3 linked regions of the Nordella sp. HKS 07 genome follow. The protein of the gene in region 2 binds, or shares a complex with, the protein of the main gene of each other region. Links are inferred from orthologs where the notes say so. Each region holds a gene or a part of one and is shown on either strand. Other genes may lie near its edges. The genes, in order: secG, secY and secA.

Evidence for each region.
Region 1: secY (region 2) and secG share a complex: the UniProt entries of both Escherichia coli proteins name them as parts of the sec protein translocase complex. The link is inferred for Nordella sp. HKS 07 from one-to-one orthologs.
Region 3: the proteins of secY (region 2) and secA are in contact, whole or in part, in a crystal structure (PDB 3DIN), measured with the Thermotoga maritima proteins. The link is inferred for Nordella sp. HKS 07 from one-to-one orthologs. Residues at the interface, in WP_004081795.1 of Thermotoga maritima: Glu108, Gly109, Glu110, Glu111, Ala236, Glu237, Arg238, Arg239, Ile240, Thr241, Ile242, Gln243, Tyr244, Ala245, Arg246, Arg247, Val248, Thr249, Gly250, Arg251, Arg252, Val253, Tyr254, Gly256, Ala257, Ser258, Thr259, Tyr260, Leu261, Pro262; in WP_004082002.1 of Thermotoga maritima: Glu261, Ala262, Arg263, Lys300, Ala301, Arg302, Thr303, Ile304, Ile305, Leu323, Tyr324, Asp325, Pro326, Val329, Ser330, Tyr333, Ile336, Lys340, Phe345, Val349, Glu363, Phe364, Tyr374, Ser375, Gly376, Gly377, Glu393, Ile395, Thr482, Ser483.

What each region holds. Positions count from the first base shown.
Region 1 is NZ_CP049258.1:5,830,686-5,833,616, reverse strand. Bases 20-2,797 are described here. They hold secG (preprotein translocase subunit SecG), read right to left. Parts: upstream 1,721-2,797; coding sequence 1,319-1,720; downstream 20-1,318. Other genes in these bases: G5V57_RS27440 (helix-turn-helix transcriptional regulator), read right to left, coding at 1,951-2,797; G5V57_RS27450 (CTP synthase), read right to left, coding at 20-1,234. Also shown: more of G5V57_RS27450, read right to left, coding at 1-19; more of G5V57_RS27440, read right to left, coding at 2,798-2,931. UniProt on the Escherichia coli protein: Subunit of the protein translocation channel SecYEG. Overexpression of some hybrid proteins has been thought to jam the protein secretion apparatus resulting in cell death; while this may be true it also results in FtsH-mediated degradation of SecY.
Region 2 is NZ_CP049258.1:6,229,806-6,232,936, reverse strand. Bases 145-3,122 are described here. They hold secY (preprotein translocase subunit SecY), read left to right. Parts: upstream 145-956; coding sequence 957-2,288; downstream 2,289-3,122. Other genes in these bases: G5V57_RS29410 (adenylate kinase), read left to right, coding at 2,285-2,935; G5V57_RS34655 (hypothetical protein), read left to right, coding at 758-895; rpmD (50S ribosomal protein L30), read left to right, coding at 145-297. In the rest of the region: rpsE (30S ribosomal protein S5), read left to right, coding at 1-90; more of rpmD, read left to right, coding at 103-144. UniProt on the Escherichia coli protein: The central subunit of the protein translocation channel SecYEG. Consists of two halves formed by TMs 1-5 and 6-10.
Region 3 is NZ_CP049258.1:1,016,373-1,019,832, reverse strand. Bases 26-3,332 are described here. They hold secA (preprotein translocase subunit SecA), read right to left. Parts: upstream 2,956-3,332; coding sequence 226-2,955; downstream 26-225. Other genes in these bases: G5V57_RS04915 (outer membrane protein), read right to left, coding at 26-89. Also shown: more of G5V57_RS04915, read right to left, coding at 1-25; G5V57_RS04905 (peptidylprolyl isomerase), read left to right, coding at 3,341-3,460. UniProt on the Escherichia coli protein: Required for protein export, interacts with the SecYEG preprotein conducting channel.

The sequences.
Region 1 (2,931 bases), 400 kb from region 2 along the record:
CCGGCTCGCTCGTCGCTCCGAATTCGGTGGAGCTTGCGTTGCCGATGCCGCACAGGCTGCGCGCCGCCTCGATGCAGGCCATCTGCATGCCGAAGCAGATGCCGAAATAGGGCACCTTGCGGGTACGCGCGAACCTGGCCGCCTTGATCTTGCCTTCCGAGCCCCGCTCACCGAAGCCGCCCGGCACCAATATGCCATGAACGCCTTCGAGATAGGGCGCGGGATCCTCCTTCTCGAATATCTCGGATTCGATCCATTCGAGCTTGACCTTGACCTTATTGGCCACGCCGCCATGGACGAGCGCTTCGTTCAGCGACTTGTATGCGTCGAGGAGGCCCGTATATTTGCCGACCACCGCGATCTTCACCTCGCCTTCCGGATGGGTGATGCGGTCCATCACCGTCTTCCAGCGCGTGAGATCAGGCTCGGGAACGGTGGTGATGCCGAACGCGTCCAACACTTCCTTGTCGAGCCCTTCGGCATGATAGGCGCGCGGAACATCGTAGATGCTCTTCACGTCGAGCGCCTGGATCACCGCCGAGGGGCGGACATTGCAGAAGAGTGCGATCTTGCGCCGCTCGTTGACCGGGATCTCGCGGTCGGCGCGGCACAGCAGGATATCAGGCTGGATGCCGATCGAGCGCAGTTCCTTCACCGAATGCTGGGTCGGCTTGGTCTTGAGCTCGCCGGCCGTCGGGATGAAGGGCAAGAGCGTCAGGTGGATGAAGATCGTCTGGCCGCGCGGCAGCTCGTTGCTGAGCTGGCGGATGGCCTCGAAGAACGGCAGGCCCTCGATGTCGCCGACCGTGCCGCCGATCTCGACGAGGACGAAGTCATAGCCCTCATTGCCGGTGGTGACGAATTCCTTGATGGCATCCGTCACATGCGGAATGACCTGGACGGTGGCGCCCAGATAGTCGCCGCGGCGTTCCTTGGCGATGATGTCCTGATAGATGCGCCCGGTAGTGATATTGTCCTGCCGGTTCGCCGAGCGTCCGGTGAAGCGCTCATAGTGGCCGAGATCAAGGTCAGTCTCGGCACCGTCATCGGTGACGAAAACTTCGCCGTGCTGATAGGGGCTCATGGTCCCCGGATCGACATTGAGATAGGGATCGAGCTTGCGCAGGCGCACGGAAAATCCGCGCGCCTGAAGGAGAGCGCCGAGCGCTGCCGAAGCCAGACCCTTGCCGAGGGAGGAGACCACGCCGCCGGTGATGAAGATGTACCGCGCCATGGGCCCCTAATCTAACCTCTCATCCATACGATTCGAAGCCCGGATTTCTGAGGTCCGGGCTTCTGTGGAAAGCTGTGAAACAAACTACTGTGAAACAGGAACCTGCGGCTGCCCGGTGCCACCCGAGCCACCACCTTGCTGATTCTGATTCTGACCCGCCGGCGGCAGCGTCGGCAGGACGCTCCCACCCGACCCGGTCGGCGCCGACTGGCCCTGGTTTTGCTGGGTCGCCGGGGAATTGAAGAGCGATCCACCGCCGGTGCGGCCCGAGAGCAATGTCAGGCCGATCGAGGTCATGAAGAAGATGACCGCCAGAATGGCCGTGGTGCGGGTCAGCGTATTGCCGACGCCGCGCGCCGAGAAGAGCGAGCCGGCACCGCCGCCGCCGCCGATCCCGAGGGCACCACCTTCGGAACGCTGAAGAAGCACGACGCCGATCAGGGCCAAGGCGATGATGAGATGAACGACTAGGAGGACGGTTTGCATCTGGAGGGTCCGATTTCGAAATTCGGTGGCAGCGTCTAGCGCGGATATGGGAGCGAGGCAACCCTTCGGCAAGACGCGCCATCATTCGATCCTGCCAGGGCCGCAGCCAAATATGGATACCCCCTACAATTCAAAGAGTTATACTGAAACACTCATCTCATCTCTTGAAACGCCGGACGGACGGTCCGCCCGGCCCAACGGCTTCCGTTTTCCGGCGCGCCGCATGAGGATCAATTCTGAAGCGTGATCGCCGAGGCCATTTCGGTGGCGAGCCGGATGAAATCGCTCTGGCGCGACACCCCGGTTTTGCCAAATATGTTGCCGAGATGGGTGCGCGCCGTCGTCTCGGCGATACCGAGCCTTTCTGCGGCTTCCGCGAGCTTCTGTCCTTGCAGCAGGCCGTCGAGCAAGCGCGTCTCCATCGGCGACAGGTCATAGGCGACCGACATGGCCTCCGCCCCATGCGCCGCCGCCGACACTGGGCCGATGAAGATCGCGACCTTGGCGCCGGGATGCAGCCTGGAGCGGACATCGCCCTCTTCCAGCGGCAGAATATGAGCCAGCATCGGAGGGTCGCCAGCGCGGGTCAGCCGAACCGCCCTCGCCTTGCTGTCCGCGCCGATCACACGGTCGCCGGCCTGCGCGATGGCCGCAATGAGCTTCAGGGACGACGCCGGATCCTCGGTCCGGATCATGCCGCCCGCCGCATGAATGGGCCGGCCCTGCCTCAGCATCGTCTCGGCGGCCTTGTTGGAGCTGAGGATAAGCCCCCGCTTGTCGGTCATCACGACGCCGGCCATCAGGGCATCGAGCGCCTGATGCGCGCGTTCGCACTCCACCGTCTTGAGGTCAATCACATCGCCGATCATCGCGGCGCGCCTGATATGAGGGAGCAGCAATCGGCCAAGCGCCATTTCGCGCTCGGTGATGATGCCCATTTCGCGGTGCCGGCTCATGGCGAGCTGGGCATGCCGGGTCGGCGAGCGCATCAGCACCAGTTGCAGCGTGTCGACGAGGTCCTGCGGCGCGTTCCACTCGGCGTTGACGGGTGAGGCCGCGAGAACGGCGGCCGGGACGTTGCGCGAATTGGCCTGCGGTTCGTCGATCGACCAGTCCGGCGCGTAATAGAGCCGCTTCCACGAGGCGAGCTCGGCGGCATGGCGGTCGAGCTCAATGAGCCAGTACGGAGAAATATTGAGCGACTTCGAGAA
Region 2 (3,131 bases):
GCGAGCCCGCGCGCCGTCGCGGCCCGCCGCGGCAAGAAGGTCAGCGATATTCTTTCCCGCCGCCGCGATATCGATGCGACGGCAGAGTAATCAGGTGTGACCATGGCGAAAGAGAAGACCAACAAGACCGTGACGGTCGAACAGATCTACAGCCCGGCACGGCGTCCCGCCGACCAGCGCGCTACGCTGATCGGCCTCGGCCTCAACAAGCGCCACAAGCGCAGCACTCTGCAGGATACGCCCGCGGTTCGCGGCATGATCGCCAAGGTCCAGCACCTTGTGCGCGTCGTCGAGTAAGGAATAGATGCGATGAGACTCAATCAGATTTCCGACAATGAAGGCGCTCGGCGTCCGCGTAAGCGGCTCGGCCGCGGTATCGGTTCGGGCCTCGGCAAAACGGCGGGTCGCGGCGGCAAGGGCCAGACGGCCCGTTCCGGCGGCGCCAAGGCGGGCTTCGAAGGCGGCCAGATGCCGATCTATCGGCGTCTTCCGAAGCGCGGCTTCAACGTTCCGTTCCCGGTCGAGTATAACGAGATCAATCTCGGCCGGATCCAGCAGGCGGTCGATGCCAAGAAGCTCGACGTATCCGCTCCGGTGACGCTCGATGCTCTCGTCAAGGCCGGCGTCATCACCAAGGCGCGTGCGGGTCTGCGCCTGCTCGCCTCGGGAGAGTTCAAGGCAAAGCTCGCCTTTGAGGTGGATCATGCCTCCAAGGGCGCAATAGCCGCGGTCGAAAGAGGCCGGCGGCAGCGTCAAGGTGCTGAAGGCTGCGAAGCCCGAGGGCGAGCCGGTCAAGGCGGAAGCCAAGGCGAAAGCCGCCAAGCCTGCCGCCAAGTCGGAAGAGAAGCCGGCGGCCAAGGCGAAGAAAGAAGAGAAGCCGGTAAAGTCGAAGTGAGTTGCGGGCGCCGGCCCGGCACCCCATCTAGGGGATTTGGGTCGGGTCCTGAGGGAAGCACATGGCATCGGCAGCTGAACAACTTGCAGCCAACATAAATTTCTCGGCCCTGGCCAAGGCCGAGGATCTCAAGAAGCGTATCTGGTTCACGCTCGGCGCCCTCATCATCTACCGGCTCGGCACCTATATCCCTATGCCGGGGGTCGATACGATCGAGCTCGCCCGCTTCGCGGCGCACAACTCCACAGGCATTCTGGGCTGGGTCAACGGGCTCGCGGGCGGCGCCCTCGGGCGCATGGCGATCTTCGCCCTCAACATCATGCCGTATATTTCGGCATCGATCATCATACAGCTGCTGACCACCGTCTCGCCGCATCTTGAGCAACTCAAGAAGGAAGGCGAGTCGGGCCGCAAGAAGATCAATCAGTATACCCGCTATGGCACGGTGGTCATCGCCGCGCTGCAGGCCTACGGCATCGCCGTGGGTCTCGAGGGGCAGGGGAGCATCGTGCTCGATCCGGGCCTCTTCTTCAGGGCCAGCACGGTCATTACGCTGACCGGCGGCACCGTCTTCCTGATGTGGCTTGGCGAGCAAATTACTGCGCGCGGAATCGGCAACGGCACCTCGCTCATCATCTTCTCGGGCATCGTCGCCGGCCTCCCGACGGGTCTCGCAGCACTCCTCGAGCTCGGTCGCACCGGCCAGATGTCGACGTTCCTCATCCTCGGCATCTTCATCATCGCGCTCGCCGTCATCGCCTTCATCGTCTTCGTCGAGCGGGCCCAGCGCCGGCTGCTGATCCAGTATCCGAAGCGCCAGGTCGGTATGAAGGTCACGCAGGGCGACAGTTCGCACCTGCCGCTCAAGCTCAACACGTCGGGCGTCATCCCGCCGATCTTCGCGTCCTCGCTGCTCCTGCTGCCGATCACGGTCGCCAATTTCACCCAGGGCCAGGGGCCGGATTGGCTCAACCGCATTACGGCTCTTCTGGGCCATGGACAGCCGCTCTTTCTCACCTTCTACGCGCTGCTGATCGTCTTCTTCGCGTTCTTCTATACGTCGATCATGTTCAACCCGAAGGACACGGCCGACAATCTGAAGAAGTATGGCGGCTTCATTCCGGGAATCCGCCCGGGCGAGCGCACCGCGGAATATATCGACTATGTGCTGACCCGCATAACCGTGCTCGGCGCCCTTTATCTTGCGATCGTCTGCTTGCTGCCGGAGTTCCTCATCGGTTATGCCGCCATGCCGTTCTATTTCGGCGGCACGTCGCTCCTCATCGTAGTGAGCGTGACCATGGATACGGTGGCGCAGGTTCAGGGCCATCTGCTTGCCCAGCAGTATGAAGGCTTGGTCAAGAAGGCGAAGCTTCGGGGAGCGCGCCGTTGAATCTGATCCTGCTCGGACCGCCTGGCGCCGGCAAAGGCACTCAGGCGAAGCTGCTCGAAGACAAGAAGGGCTACAAGCAGCTCTCCACCGGCGACATGCTCAGGGGCGCGGTTGCCGCCGGCACCGAAATGGGCCGCAAGGCCAAAGAGGTGATGGACAAGGGACAACTCGTCTCCGACGACATCGTCATCTCCATCATCTCGGAGCGACTGGACCAGCCTGATGTCAAGAAGGGCTTTATCCTGGACGGCTTCCCGCGCAATACGGCACAGGCCGAAGCGCTCGACCGGATGCTCGGGGAGAAGGGGCACAAGCTCGACGCCGTCATCGAAATGGAAGTCGATGACGAGGAACTCGTGAGGCGCATAGCTGGTCGCTATACCTGCGCCAAGTGCGGCAAGGGCTATCACGACGAGTTCGAGAAGCCGAAGAAGCCCGGCGTTTGCGACGTCTGCGGATCGACGGAGTTCGCGCGGCGCGCCGACGACAATGAGAAGACGGTCAGGGACCGTCTGGTAGTTTATAACAAGCAGACTGCTCCGCTGGTCGATTATTACGGCCGGACGGGGGTGCTGCATACGGTAAACGGTATGGCGGAGATCACGGAAGTGACCCGCCAGATCGAGGATGTGCTGGGACAGGCATGACGGTCGGGTGTGGCATCTAAGCGGTTGACGCAACTGCGATTCAGCCTTAGATACACCCCGTTATGACCGACATGAAGGCTGGCTTCAGGAGGGGAAACCTCCGGAGGCACGGCCTTGTGCCATTTAGGCGCCGGCACCGCGTTTGAGTATTGACGGAGACTATGGGCGTAAGCCCTTGTAAGGCTTAGGAGAAAAT
Region 3 (3,460 bases), 5.2 Mb from region 2 along the record:
GCCGGTTCATACACATCAGCGGCATGAGCGATGCCACCGAAGGCAACGAGGCCAAGCATGGCGACAGCGAGAGAATTACGTCTAAGCATTTCCGCCCCTTGAGAGTTATCGTAGTGAAACGCATATGCATATCATGGCTGGCACCATGCGCGTAACCTATGTCTGGTTGCGCAGCGGGAGCAGTATGTCGCCTAAGGTTGTCTCGACAGGCGGCTGATATTTTGATTACGCGTAAGCCCCGTGGCAGTGTTTGTATTTCTTGCCTGAGCCGCAGGGACAGGCGTCGTTGCGGCCGACCTTGCCCCAGGTGCTGGGATCATGCGGATCGACAGCGGCGCCCTTGGCCTTGCGCGGCGCTTCCTGGCCGAAGATGAATCCTTCGCCGACATCGTCCTGGCCGGTGGTCGCATCGATGTGATGCGCCCGCATCGGCGGCAGGTCGTCCTCATCGGGGAGGAGGTCGTCCGACGGCCGGCTCTGCAGCTCGACGCGCATGATCTGGCCGGTGGTCAGCTCGCGCAGGCGGGCAATCATCGCCTCGAACAGCGTGAAGCCCTCGGTCTTGTATTCGTTGAGGGGATCGCGCTGACCGTAGCCGCGCAGATGGATGACCTGGCGCAGATGCTCGACGGTGACGATATGCTCGCGCCAGAGATGATCGAGGGTCTGCAGCAGAACCGCCTTCTCGACCTGGCTCATGATCTCCGGCGTGTAGGTCTCGCGCTTCCGGGCATAGAACTCGTCCGCCGCCTTGATCACGCGCTCGCGGATTTCCTCGTCCGCGATGCCTTCCTCCTTCGCCCATTCATCGACGGGCAGGTCGAGGGCCACGGTTTCGCGCAGCTTCTCGCGCAGGCCCGCGGCGTCCCATTGCTCGGCATAGGCGTTCTCGGGAATGTGGCGCTTGACCTGATCGTCGATGATCTGGTGGCGCATGTCGTCGATGGTCTCCGAAACGTCCTCGCCGCGCATGATGCCAATGCGCTGCTCGAAGATGACCTTGCGCTGATCGTTCATCACATTGTCGAACTTCAGCAGGTTCTTGCGGATGTCGAAGTTGCGCGCCTCGACTTTCTGCTGGGCCTTTTCGAGCGCCTTGTTGATCCATGGATGGACGATCGCCTCGTCCTCCTTGAGGCCGAGCTTCTGCAGCATCGAATCCATGCGCTCGGAGCCGAAGATGCGCATCAGGTCGTCATCGAGGGACAGATAGAACAGCGAGCGGCCGGGATCGCCCTGGCGACCGGAGCGGCCGCGCAGCTGGTTGTCGATGCGCCGGCTCTCATGGCGCTCGGTACCGATGACGAAAAGGCCGCCGGCCTTCAGCACTTCTTCCTTGTTGCGCTCGATCTCGGCGCGGATCGCCTCCTCGCGCTGCGTTCGCTCAGCTCCGGGCGGCATGTCCGCGAGCTCGGCGGCGATGCGCATCTCGGCGTTGCCGCCGAGCTTGATGTCGGTGCCGCGGCCGGCCATGTTGGTGGCGATGGTGACAGTGCCCGGATAGCCCGCCTGGCCGATGATCTGGGCTTCCTGCTCGTGATAACGGGCGTTCAGCACATTATGGGGAACGTTCATGCTCTTCAGCATGCCGGCGAGGATTTCCGACTTCTCGATCGACGTCGTGCCGACGAGGATCGGCTGTTTGCGCTCGCGGGCGTCCTTGATGACCTCGATGATGGCCTTGTATTTTTCCTTGGCGGTCCGGTAGACCTCGTCGTCCTCGTCCTTGCGGCCGACCGGGACATTGGTCGGAATTTCGATGACGTCGAGCTTGTAGATGTCCATGAACTCCTCGGCTTCCGTCGAGGCGGTGCCGGTCATGCCGGCGAGCTTCTCATAGAGGCGGAAATAGTTCTGGAAGGTGATCGAGGCGAGCGTCTGGTTCTCCGGCTGGATGGCGACGTGCTCCTTGGCCTCGAGCGCCTGGTGCTGGCCGTCAGAATAACGCCGTCCTGGCATCATGCGGCCGGTGAATTCGTCGATGATGATGACCTGGTTGTCCTTGACGATGTAGTCCTTGTCGCGCTGGAAGATCTTGTGGGCGCGCAAAGCCTGCTGGACATGATGCACGAAGGTCACGTTCTCGGCGTCGTAGAAATTCTCGCCCTTGAGCAGCCCGGCGGCGCCGAGAAGCTGTTCCATATGCTCGTTGCCCTGTTCGGTCAGGGACACGGAGCGCTGCTTCTCGTCGAGCTCGTAGTCGCCGGCGACGAGCTGCGGAATGAAGACGTCGACGGCGTTGTAAAGGTCGGACTTGTCGTCGATCGGGCCCGAGATGATCAGAGGCGTGCGTGCCTCGTCGATGAGGATCGAGTCCACTTCGTCGACGATCGCGAAATTGTGCCCGCGCTGCACCATCTCCTCGAGATGGAACTTCATGTTGTCGCGCAGATAGTCGAAACCAAGCTCGTTGTTGGTGGCGTAGGTCACGTCGGCGGCATATTGCTGGCGGCGTTCGGCGTCGGACAGGCCGTGCACGATGCAGCCGGTGCTGAGGCCGAGGAAATTGTAGATCTGGCCCATCCACTGGGCGTCGCGACGGGCGAGATAGTCGTTGACCGTCACCACATGCACACCCTTGGAGGTGAGCGCGTTGAGATAGACGGGGAGCGTGGCGACCAGGGTCTTGCCTTCGCCGGTCTTCATCTCGGCGATGCGGCCCTCATGCAGGACCATGCCGCCGATGAGCTGGACGTCGAAATGGCGCTGCCCGAGCGTGCGCTTGGCCGCCTCGCGCACAGTGGCGAAGGCGGGCGCCATCAGGTCGTCGAGCGAGCGGCCATTGGCCAGCTGCTCGCGGAATTCGGCGGTCCGGGCTTGCAGCGCCTCGTCCGAGAGGCCGGTGAGGCTCGCTTCCAGAGCGTTAATCTCGGCGACGCGGGCGGCATATTTCCCGACCTTGCGGTCATTGGCGGAGCCGAATATCCGCGACGCGATCGAACGCAGTCCTAGCATATTAAGTCTTTCCTTCGGGAACGGGGCGCTGTCGCCGACGCAAGTCTGGGGCCGCCTTTTAATGAAAATGAGGCTTCCGGGCAATTGCCCGGGCGCCGGAAAAGGAAATATTGAGGGCCGGCCTCCAGGCTGGAATAGGCCTTCTCCACGTAGGCGGTCTGTCCAAGGACTTCAATGCGTTGCATCGAGGTCACAGGAGGTAATTGTTCCATATCCCCCCTTGAAGTTGACGTATAATGCGACCATTGTCCGCGCCGCGTTACAACGAATTAGGGAAAATGAGGCCTGGAGGCGGCTTATTCTTGCCGGATTTGGCCGCCAATGAGCTACCATCGCGGCAGGGACGCCGCCCGGTGCCAAGACCCCATATGGGAATGCGATGCTGATGATTCAGAACTTGACCAAATTCGCCGCCTTGTCGGCGGTTTCCTTCATGCTGCTGACGCCGGCCATGGCGCAGGAAGTGAAGGAAGACAAGACCGTCGCCATCGTCAATGGCCATGAA